Regions from separate parts of the Stutzerimonas sp. CXK-1 genome, predicted to be linked through region 4. Evidence: predicted binding sites of a transcription regulator. Region 4 holds the regulator's gene; each other region holds the start of a gene.
What was found. The regulator sigma-54, encoded in region 4, starts transcription at its own class of promoters, with help from an activator protein. The targets are predictions, from matches to a motif close to ANTGGCATNNANNTTGCTNT.

Region 1: flgB (flagellar basal body rod protein FlgB) is a predicted target of sigma-54. The motif match lies at 1,002-1,021, and genes of this name have one in related genera.
Region 2: glnK (P-II family nitrogen regulator) is a predicted target of sigma-54. The motif match lies at 1,292-1,311, and genes of this name have one in related genera.
Region 3: nirB (nitrite reductase large subunit NirB) is a predicted target of sigma-54. The motif match lies at 1,024-1,043, and genes of this name have one in related genera.

What each region holds. Positions count from the first base shown of each region.
Region 1 is NZ_CM173217.1:1,397,173-1,399,369, forward strand. It holds gene AC0KXH_RS06630 (chemotaxis protein CheV) at 1-20, shown strand, start outside; gene cheR (protein-glutamate O-methyltransferase CheR) at 53-880, shown strand; gene flgB (flagellar basal body rod protein FlgB) at 1,054-1,458, shown strand; gene flgC (flagellar basal body rod protein FlgC) at 1,473-1,916, shown strand; gene flgD (flagellar hook assembly protein FlgD) at 1,932-2,197, shown strand, end outside.
Region 2 is NZ_CM173217.1:528,845-531,041, reverse strand. It holds gene AC0KXH_RS02570 (ammonium transporter) at 1-740, opposite strand, end outside; gene glnK (P-II family nitrogen regulator) at 778-1,116, opposite strand; gene AC0KXH_RS02560 (accessory factor UbiK family protein) at 1,507-1,770, shown strand; gene AC0KXH_RS02555 (YifB family Mg chelatase-like AAA ATPase) at 1,802-2,197, shown strand, end outside.
Region 3 is NZ_CM173217.1:2,089,760-2,091,956, forward strand. It holds gene AC0KXH_RS09760 (methyl-accepting chemotaxis protein) at 1-865, shown strand, start outside; gene nirB (nitrite reductase large subunit NirB) at 1,263-2,197, shown strand, end outside.
Region 4 is NZ_CM173217.1:3,247,299-3,249,495, forward strand. It holds gene lptB (LPS export ABC transporter ATP-binding protein) at 1-149, shown strand, start outside; gene AC0KXH_RS15505 (RNA polymerase factor sigma-54) at 298-1,803, shown strand; gene hpf (ribosome hibernation-promoting factor, HPF/YfiA family) at 1,883-2,191, shown strand; gene ptsN (PTS IIA-like nitrogen regulatory protein PtsN) at 2,197-2,197, shown strand, end outside.

The sequences.
Region 1 (2,197 bases), 1.9 Mb from region 4:
GGCAGGCAGATGCAAACTGAGGCTGGGTCCTCGCATTCGACAGTGAGGGAATTTGGTGTCAGTTGATCAGGATTTCGAGCAGTTCCGAACGTTTCTGGAAAAGACCTGTGGGATTCTGCTTGGCAGCAACAAGCAGTATCTGGTCTCCAGTCGGCTCAACAAACTCATGGAGCAGCAGGGTATCAAGAGCCTTGGTGAGTTGGTTCGAAAGATCCAGGCGACTCCGCGCTCGGGCTTGAAGGAGCAGGTGGTCGATGCCATGACGACCAACGAGACGCTCTGGTTTCGCGATACCTACCCCTTCGAAGTGCTCAAGAATCGTGTTTTCCCTGAGTTGGTGAAGTCAGGTGTTGGTCAGCGTCTGCGGATCTGGTCAGCCGCGTGTTCGTCCGGCCAGGAGCCCTATTCCATATCGATGACCGTTGATGAATACGAAAGGGCTGCGCCCAGTCAGCCGAAGCTGGGCGTGCAGATCGTTGCGACCGAGCTGTCGGGGGCTATGCTCGCGGCCAGCAAGGCGGCCGAGTACGACACGCTGGCGATCGCACGCGGGCTGTCGAGTGAGCGGCTCCAGCGCTACTTCGAGCCCAAGGGGCCGGGGCGTTGGGTGGTAAAGCCTGCTGTCCGGGCGCGTGTCGAGTTTCGCGTGCAGAATCTGCTCGACAGCTACGCAGCGCTCGGCAAGTTCGATATCGTCTTTTGTCGCAACGTACTCATCTACTTCTCGGCCGATGTCAAGAAAGACATCCTCAAGCGCATCCACGCCACGCTCAAGCCCGGCGGTTATCTGTTTCTGGGCGCTTCCGAAGCGCTGAATGGTCTGCCCGAGCTGTATCAAATGGTTCAGTGCAGCCCCGGTATCATCTACAAGGCCAAGTGACGGCAAAAAACCGTCACCTCTCGGTCGCTCGGCGGCAAGCAAGGCGGTAATCGCTTGCCGCTTTTGACGCTTCTTCCTACCAACTGAGCAGGCGACCCTTGAATAATCAAGGGCTTGCGCTTGTGGCATGGGCTTTGCTTTTGTCTCGTCAGCGAGTCAATGGAGGCAAGCCGATGAGCATCAGTTTCGACAAGGCTCTGGGCATACACGAGAAAGCCCTAGGGTTCCGTGCGCAGCGCGCAGAGGTCTTGGCCAACAACATCGCCAATGCCGATACGCCGAATTACAAGGCGCGCGACCTCGATTTCAAGACCGTACTTGCGCAGCAGGCTGCCCGCACGCAGGGCGGGTTCGGCGTCGAACGTACCAATGAGCGGCACATCGCCGCTGAAGGTATGGAGTTGGCCGACCCGGCCCTGCGCTTTCGGGTTCCGTCTCAACCTTCGCTGGATCAGAACACCGTCGATATCCAGATCGAGCAGTCCAACTACGCCCAGAATGCGATCGATTTCCAGGCCAGCTTCACCCTGCTCAATAGTAAATTCCGCGGGCTGATGAACGCCCTGCGCGGCGAATAACGGAGCGAACAACCATGTCACTGAGCAGCGTCTTCAACATTGCCGGGACCGGCATGAGCGCCCAGAGCACTCGCCTCAACACGATCTCCAGCAACATCGCCAACGCCGAGACGGTTTCGTCCAGCGTCGATCAGACCTACCGCGCGCGCCATCCAGTGTTCGCCACGATGCTGCAGCAGGCGGGCGGCGACAGCAGCGGTTCGTTGTTCGCCGAGCAGCAGCAGGCAGGCGTTGGCGTTCAGGTGCTCGGTGTTGTTGAAGATCAGGGCGAGCTTCAGGCGCGCTATGAGCCGAATCATCCGGCGGCCGACGAGAAGGGCTACGTCTATTACCCGAACGTCAACGTCGTCGAGGAAATGGCAGACATGATTTCGGCAAGCCGGTCGTTTCAGACCAACGCTGAACTGATGAACACCGCCAAAACCATGTTGCAGAAAGTGTTGACCCTTGGTCAGTGATAGCGAGCGAAGACGATGACGACTACCAGTGGCGTGGGTGCCGGCAGCTCGGTACTGGATCAATACCAGATCGGCAATGACCGCGAGGCCAAGGGCAATGATCTGGGCAAAAACGAGTTTCTCGAGCTGTTGGTTGCGCAGCTGAACAACCAGAATCCACTCGAGCCTCAGGAAAACGGCGAGTTCATCGGCCAGCTGGCTCAGTTCAGCACCGTGGAAGGGGTCGAGAAGCTGAACTCGAGCATGGAAACGATTCTCTCGGGTTATCAGTCATCCCAGGC
Region 2 (2,197 bases), 1.4 Mb from region 4:
AACCAGCCGATCCACAGCATGGCGGCGCCGGTCAGCGTGTAGCCCAGGTTGTGCGGTGCCATCGGCGTGGTCGGGTAACCCTTGCGCTTGCCCAGCACCAGGCAGGCCACCAGGCCGGCGATGCCCGCATTGATGTGCACCACGGTGCCGCCGGCGAAGTCCAGCACGCCCCAGTCCCACATCAGGCCGCCGTCACCGGCCCAGACCATGTGCGCGATCGGCGCATAGACGAGGGTGAACCATACGGTCATGAACACCAACATCGCGGAGAATTTCATGCGTTCGGCGAAGGCGCCGACGATGAGTGCCGGGGTGATGATGGCGAAGGTCATCTGGAAGGTGATGAACACGCTTTCCGGGAAGGCGCCGACCAGGCTGTCGACGGTCAGGCCGCTGAGAAAGGCGCGCTCCAGCCCACCGACGAAGGAGCTGAAGTTGGTCACGCCCGCTTCCATGCCGGTGGTATCGAAGGCCAGGCTGTAGCCGTAGACCATCCAGAGGATGCTCATCAGGCCGGTGATGGCGAAGCACTGCATCATCACCGACAGCACGTTCTTCGAACGGACCATGCCGCTATAGAACAACGCCAGGCCGGGAATGGTCATGAACAGCACCAGCGCGGTGGCGGTGAGCATCCAGGCCGTGTCGCCTGAATCGAGCGTCGCCTCCTGCGCCAGGGCCAGGCTCGGGCTTAACAGAGACAAAAGGGCGCCTAGCCCTGCGAATTTACGCAGAGTCATGGTGTTTTACTCCTGGGGCGGGGGGTTCGGAGGGCGCTTAGATCGCGTCGGTATCGGTTTCGCCGGTACGGATGCGGATCGCCTGCTCCAGGTTGACGACGAAGATCTTGCCGTCGCCGATCTTGCCGGTGTTGGCAGCCTTGGTGATGGCCTCGATGACGCGATCGAGCTGATCGTCAGCGATGGCGACGTCGATCTTCACCTTTGGCAGGAAGTCGACCACGTACTCGGCGCCGCGGTAGAGCTCGGTATGCCCCTTCTGACGGCCGAAGCCCTTGACCTCGGTTACGGTGATGCCCTGAACGCCGATTTCCGACAGTGATTCGCGTACGTCGTCCAGCTTGAACGGCTTGATGATGGCAGTGACTAGTTTCATGAAACTTCTCCCGTTTAGGTGGACTTGCCCCAGAAGTACGAACCCGGGTTCAAGTCTAAGCGCAGTGTCTGGCTGTTGTAACGCTTCGGCTGGCGCCGCGGCGCATCCCGACATCACCCACCAGCTCAATGACCTTTGCGGCGGCGTGCACCTGCAACGCTCCGGCAGCTGGAGCAAAGCAGAATCGGTGCCACTTTTGCCCAGGCCCCGTCGTAAAAGCGCTGCAGCCATGTCGAGGTGAGCCGCAGGGCAAAATGTCATCAGCCCACGCACCAACTCAGTGCATCGCCAGCGCAGCGGTTGCCCGGATTCTGTGCAGCGACCGGCGGGCGGCAGGTGCAAGGGCGCGTGCTACACTGCCGGGCCGGTTCACCAACAGGTACGTCCCTCATGTTGCCGCCCAAAGCCTTTCTCGATGCCATCGGTTCCCAGGCCTCGCGCCTGTTCAATGGCGAAAACCCGCTGCCACGCGCCGAGTTCGAGGCTCAGCTCAAGGGCATCCTGCAAGGCGCGCTGAGCAAGCTGGATGTCGTCAGCCGCGAGGAGTTCGACAGCCAGATGGTAGTACTCGCGCGCACCCGTGCCCGCCTCGAAGCCCTGGAGGCGAAAGTCGCCGCATTGGAAGAAAAACTCGCGCCGCCACCGGCCGAATGAGCCGGGCGCGACACGATCAAGGAGTGATCGAATGTCCCTCGCCCTCGTCCACAGCCGTGCCCAGATAGGCGTCGAAGCGCCGGCGGTCACGGTCGAAGCCCATCTGGCCAACGGCCTGCCGTCACTGGCGCTGGTCGGACTGCCGGAGACGGCTGTCAAGGAAAGCAAGGACCGCGTGCGCAGCGCGATCCTCACCTCGGGGTTCGATTTTCCCGCCCGCCGCATCACGCTGAACCTGGCTCCGGCCGACCTACCGAAGGATGGCGGCCGTTTCGACCTGGCCATTGCGCTCGGCATCCTCGCCGCCAGCGGCCAGCTGCCGGGCGAACCGCTGGCGCAACTGGAATGCCTCGGCGAGCTCGCCCTGTCCGGCGCGTTGCGCCCGGTCCAGGGCGTACTGCCCGCAGCGCTGGCCGCACGCGCCGCC
Region 3 (2,197 bases), 1.2 Mb from region 4:
GCTCGTCCAGCTTGGGCAGTTGCTGCATTCGGCGCTTGCCGACGCGGGCCAGGTAGGCGCCTCTGCCGGACAGTTGCGCGAGGCCACCGCCACCCTGCGCAGCGGCGCGACCGGCCAGCTGGCCGAGGCCGCGCAGATGACCGAGGCCATGCAGCAGATGAGCCTGGCCATCGATGACGTTGCCGAGCATGCCGATCACGCCGCCAAGGCGGCCGCGGATGCCACCCGCCGCGCCACTGAAAGCCGTGCGTCGGTAGGCACGGCGCTGAGCGAGATCGGCCGGCTCGCCGAGCACATCGAAGGGACCGATCAGCGGGTGCAAAGCCTGGTCGCCGAAGTTGCGGAGATCGGTCGCGTGCTCGACGTCATCAGTGCCATCGCTGCGCAAACCAACCTGCTGGCGCTCAACGCCGCTATCGAAGCGGCGCGCGCCGGCGACCAAGGGCGAGGCTTCGCGGTGGTGGCCGACGAGGTGCGCAGCCTCGCACGTCGGACTGCCGAGTCGACCGACGAAATCCAGGGCGTCATCGGCCGCCTGCAACTGCAGAGCCAGCAGGCCAGCCAGGCGATGCAGGAAAGCCGGCAGAGCGTGCAACGCTGCGTCGACGGCAGCCAGACCACGCGCGCGTTGCTGGAGGCCATCGGTGGCGAGATCGAGGCCATCTCGCGGATGAACGAGCTGATCGCTGCGGCCACGCATGAGCAGAGCGCAGTTTGTGCGGACGTCGCCAGCCACCTGCGCAACGTCCAGCATGTCGCCGAGCGCAACGCCGACGATGCCGGTCGGCTGGATGAACAGGCCGGCCAGCTGCACATCCTTTCCAGCCGCCTGGGGGCGATCGGCTCGCGGTTCCAACTGAGCTGATCGCGCCCCCGAATGGGGAGTCGCACGGCCGTGGCGCACTCTCGTGGTTCATGCGCACAGGCCGTGTCGGCCCGGCCGGGGCTGTAGCGACAGCGCTCAGGTGACCCGGCAACGGCTCTGTGCCGCGCCTTTCCAGCCTTCGCCAGCGCTTTTCGGAATCTGGCACGCAACCTGCTAATCCCTAGGCACAGGCCGCTCCCGATGCGAGTGGCAGTCCCGGGTGGTCAGCGTCGACCACCGCGCCCCTAGGCGACGGGACAGTGCGATCCGGGCAACGGGGCTCGGGCGAATCGACACAAGAAACCTACGAATACCAGGCAAAGGCGCCTGGGGCCGGCAACGGCTCCAGGCGCCTTTTTGCTTTGCGGCCCGGCAAGGCCAGGCGGAGGAAAAGGCTGTGAATTCGATCGTCACCCCGATCAAGCGAGAAACCCTGATCATCGTCGGCAACGGCATGGTCGGCCACCACTGCGTCGAGCAACTGGTCGAGCGCGGCGCGCTGGGACGCTACCAGGTGCATGTCTACGGCGAGGAGCGCCAGCGCGCCTACGACCGCGTGCACCTGTCCGAATACTTCGGCGGCCGCGATGCCGAGTCGCTGGCCATGTGCGAGGCCGACTACTACACCAGCCACGGCGTGCAGGCGCACCTCGGCGTGCAGGTGCTGGAGATCGATCGCGAGCGCCGCGAAGTGCTTACCAGCGTCGGCCGCCAGCCTTACGACAAGCTGATTCTCGCCACCGGCTCCTACCCCTTCGTACCGCCTATTACCGGCGCCGAAGGCAATGCCCGGCTGGTCTACCGCACGCTCGAAGACCTCGATGCAATTCGTGCCGCCGCAGCCAGCGCCCGCCGCGGCGTGGTGGTCGGCGGCGGCCTGCTCGGCCTGGAAGCGGCCAATGCGCTCAAGTCCCTCGGCCTGGAAGCGCACGTGGTCGAGTTCGCCCCGCGGCTGATGCCGGTGCAGCTCGACGATGCCGGCGGCGCCGCGCTCAAGGCACGCATCGAGGCGCTGGGCGTGGGCGTGCACCTGTCGCGCGCCACCCAGGACATCATCGTCGGCGAGGAATACGCCTACCGCATGAACTTCCAGGACGGCGACTTCCTCGAGACCGACCTGATCATCTTTTCCGCCGGCATCCGCCCGCAGGACGCGCTTGGTCGCGCCTGCGGGCTGGAAGTCGGGGCCCGCGGCGGCGTGGTGGTGGACAACGACTGCCGCACCTCGGACCGGGCCATCTTCGCCATCGGTGAATGCGCCGCCTGGAACGGCAGCGTGTTCGGCCTGGTCGCGCCCGGCTACACCATGGCCCGCACCGTCGCCGCACAGCT
Region 4 (2,197 bases):
CCGATCACAATGTGCGCGAGACCCTGGATATCTGCGAGACGGCCTACATCGTCAACGATGGCCGACTGATCGCCGAAGGCGATGCCGAGACGATTCTGGCCAACCAGTTGGTCAAGGAAGTCTATCTGGGCCACGAATTCCGCCTGTGAGCCCCTTTTTAACGGATTAAACGACAACCAGGCCTAGGCAAGGGCTTCGCAGGTAGGCATATAATTTGCTTTCCCGGCGGCGCAACGCGCGCCAGCGATTAGGAACAGGCGCACCAGCGCCGGCATCAAAGGTTCGAAGTCCTCTGCCATGAAACCATCGCTAGTCCTGAAGATGGGCCAGCAGCTGACCATGACGCCTCAGCTGCAACAAGCCATTCGATTGCTCCAGCTTTCAACGCTGGATCTGCAACAGGAAATCCAGGAGGCCCTGGATTCCAACCCGATGCTCGAGCGCGAGGAGGACGGCGACGACTACGACGGCGCCGACCCGATGGCCGAAGCCAGCGAAGCGGGGAGCAGCACCGGAGACAACGACCAGCCTGCTCTCGACAGCCGCTACGAAGAGACCAGCCACTCGGCCGAGAGCCTGGACGATAACGAATGGAGCGAGCGAATTCCCAGCGAGCTGCCTGTCGATACCGCCTGGGAAGATATCTACCAGACCAGCGCCAGCAGCCTGCCGGCCAGCGACGATGACGAGTGGGATTTCACCACGCGCACCCCGACGGGCCTCAGCCTTCAGGCCCACCTGCTCTGGCAGCTCAATCTCACGCCGATGAGCGATACCGATCGCCTGATCGCCACCTCGATCATCGACGGCATCAACGACCAGGGTTATCTGGAAGAAAGCCTGGAAGACATTCTCGCGTCGATCGACCCGGAACTCGATGTGGAGATGGACGAGATCGAGGTCGTTCTGCACCGCGTACAGCAGTTCGAGCCTGCCGGTATCGGAGCCCGCGATCTGCGCGAATGCCTGCTGCTGCAGTTGCGCCAGCTGCCGTCGAACACCGCCTGGCTTGCCGAAGCGCAACGCCTGGTCCGCGACTACCTCGACGTGCTCGGCAACCGCGACTACAGCGCTCTAATGCGTCGCATGAAGCTCAAGGAAGACGAGCTGCGCCAGGTCATCGAACTCGTGCAATCTCTCAACCCCAGGCCCGGCTCGCAGATCGAAGCCAGCGAACCGGAGTATGTCGTCCCGGATGTCATCGTGCGTAAGCACAACGGCCGCTGGCTGGTCGAGCTCAATCAGGAAGCCATGCCGCGCCTGCGCGTCAATCCGCAGTACGCCGGCTTCGTCAAGCGAGCCGATACGAGCGCCGACAACACGTTCATGCGAAATCAGCTGCAGGAGGCGCGCTGGTTCATCAAGAGCCTGCTGAGCCGCAACGAGACCCTGATGAAAGTGGCGACCCAGATCGTCGAGCATCAGCGCGGTTTTCTCGAGCACGGCGAAGAGGCAATGAAGCCCCTGGTCCTGCATGACATCGCCGAAGCCGTCGGCATGCACGAGTCGACCATTTCGCGCGTCACGACACAGAAATACATGCATACGCCGCGCGGCATCTACGAGCTCAAGTACTTTTTCTCCAGCCACGTAAGCACAACCGAAGGCGGCGAATGCTCGTCGACGGCGATCCGCGCGATCATCAAGAAACTGGTTGCCGCGGAAAACCCGAAAAAGCCATTGAGCGACAGCAAGATCGCTGGTTTACTGGAGGCACAAGGCATTCAGGTAGCGCGTCGTACCGTGGCGAAATATCGCGAATCACTGGGTATCGCGCCGTCAAGTGAGCGAAAGCGACTGTAGACGAACACGGCTGGTTCGGAAGGTTTGGATGGCAGACCGAGGTCTGCCTCTTCTGCGGAAAGCAACAAGGAGAAGCAGTATGCAAATCAACATCAGCGGTCTTCATCTGGAAGTGACTGATGCCCTGCGCAGCTATGTCGAGGAGAAGTTCGAGCGGCTTTCGCGCCACTTCGACCGCATCATCAGCGTTCAGGTGTTCCTGCAGGTTGAAAAGCTCAAGCAGAAAGCCGAAGGCACGCTGCATATCGCCGGGCGCGAGGTTGTGGCCAATGCCGAACACGAAGACATGTATGCCGCCATCGACCTGCTGGTCGACAAGCTTGATCGTCAGCTGATCAAGCACAAGGAAAAGCAGCTCGACCATTCCCAGGGCGTCGTTGCCCGCTAATCGACA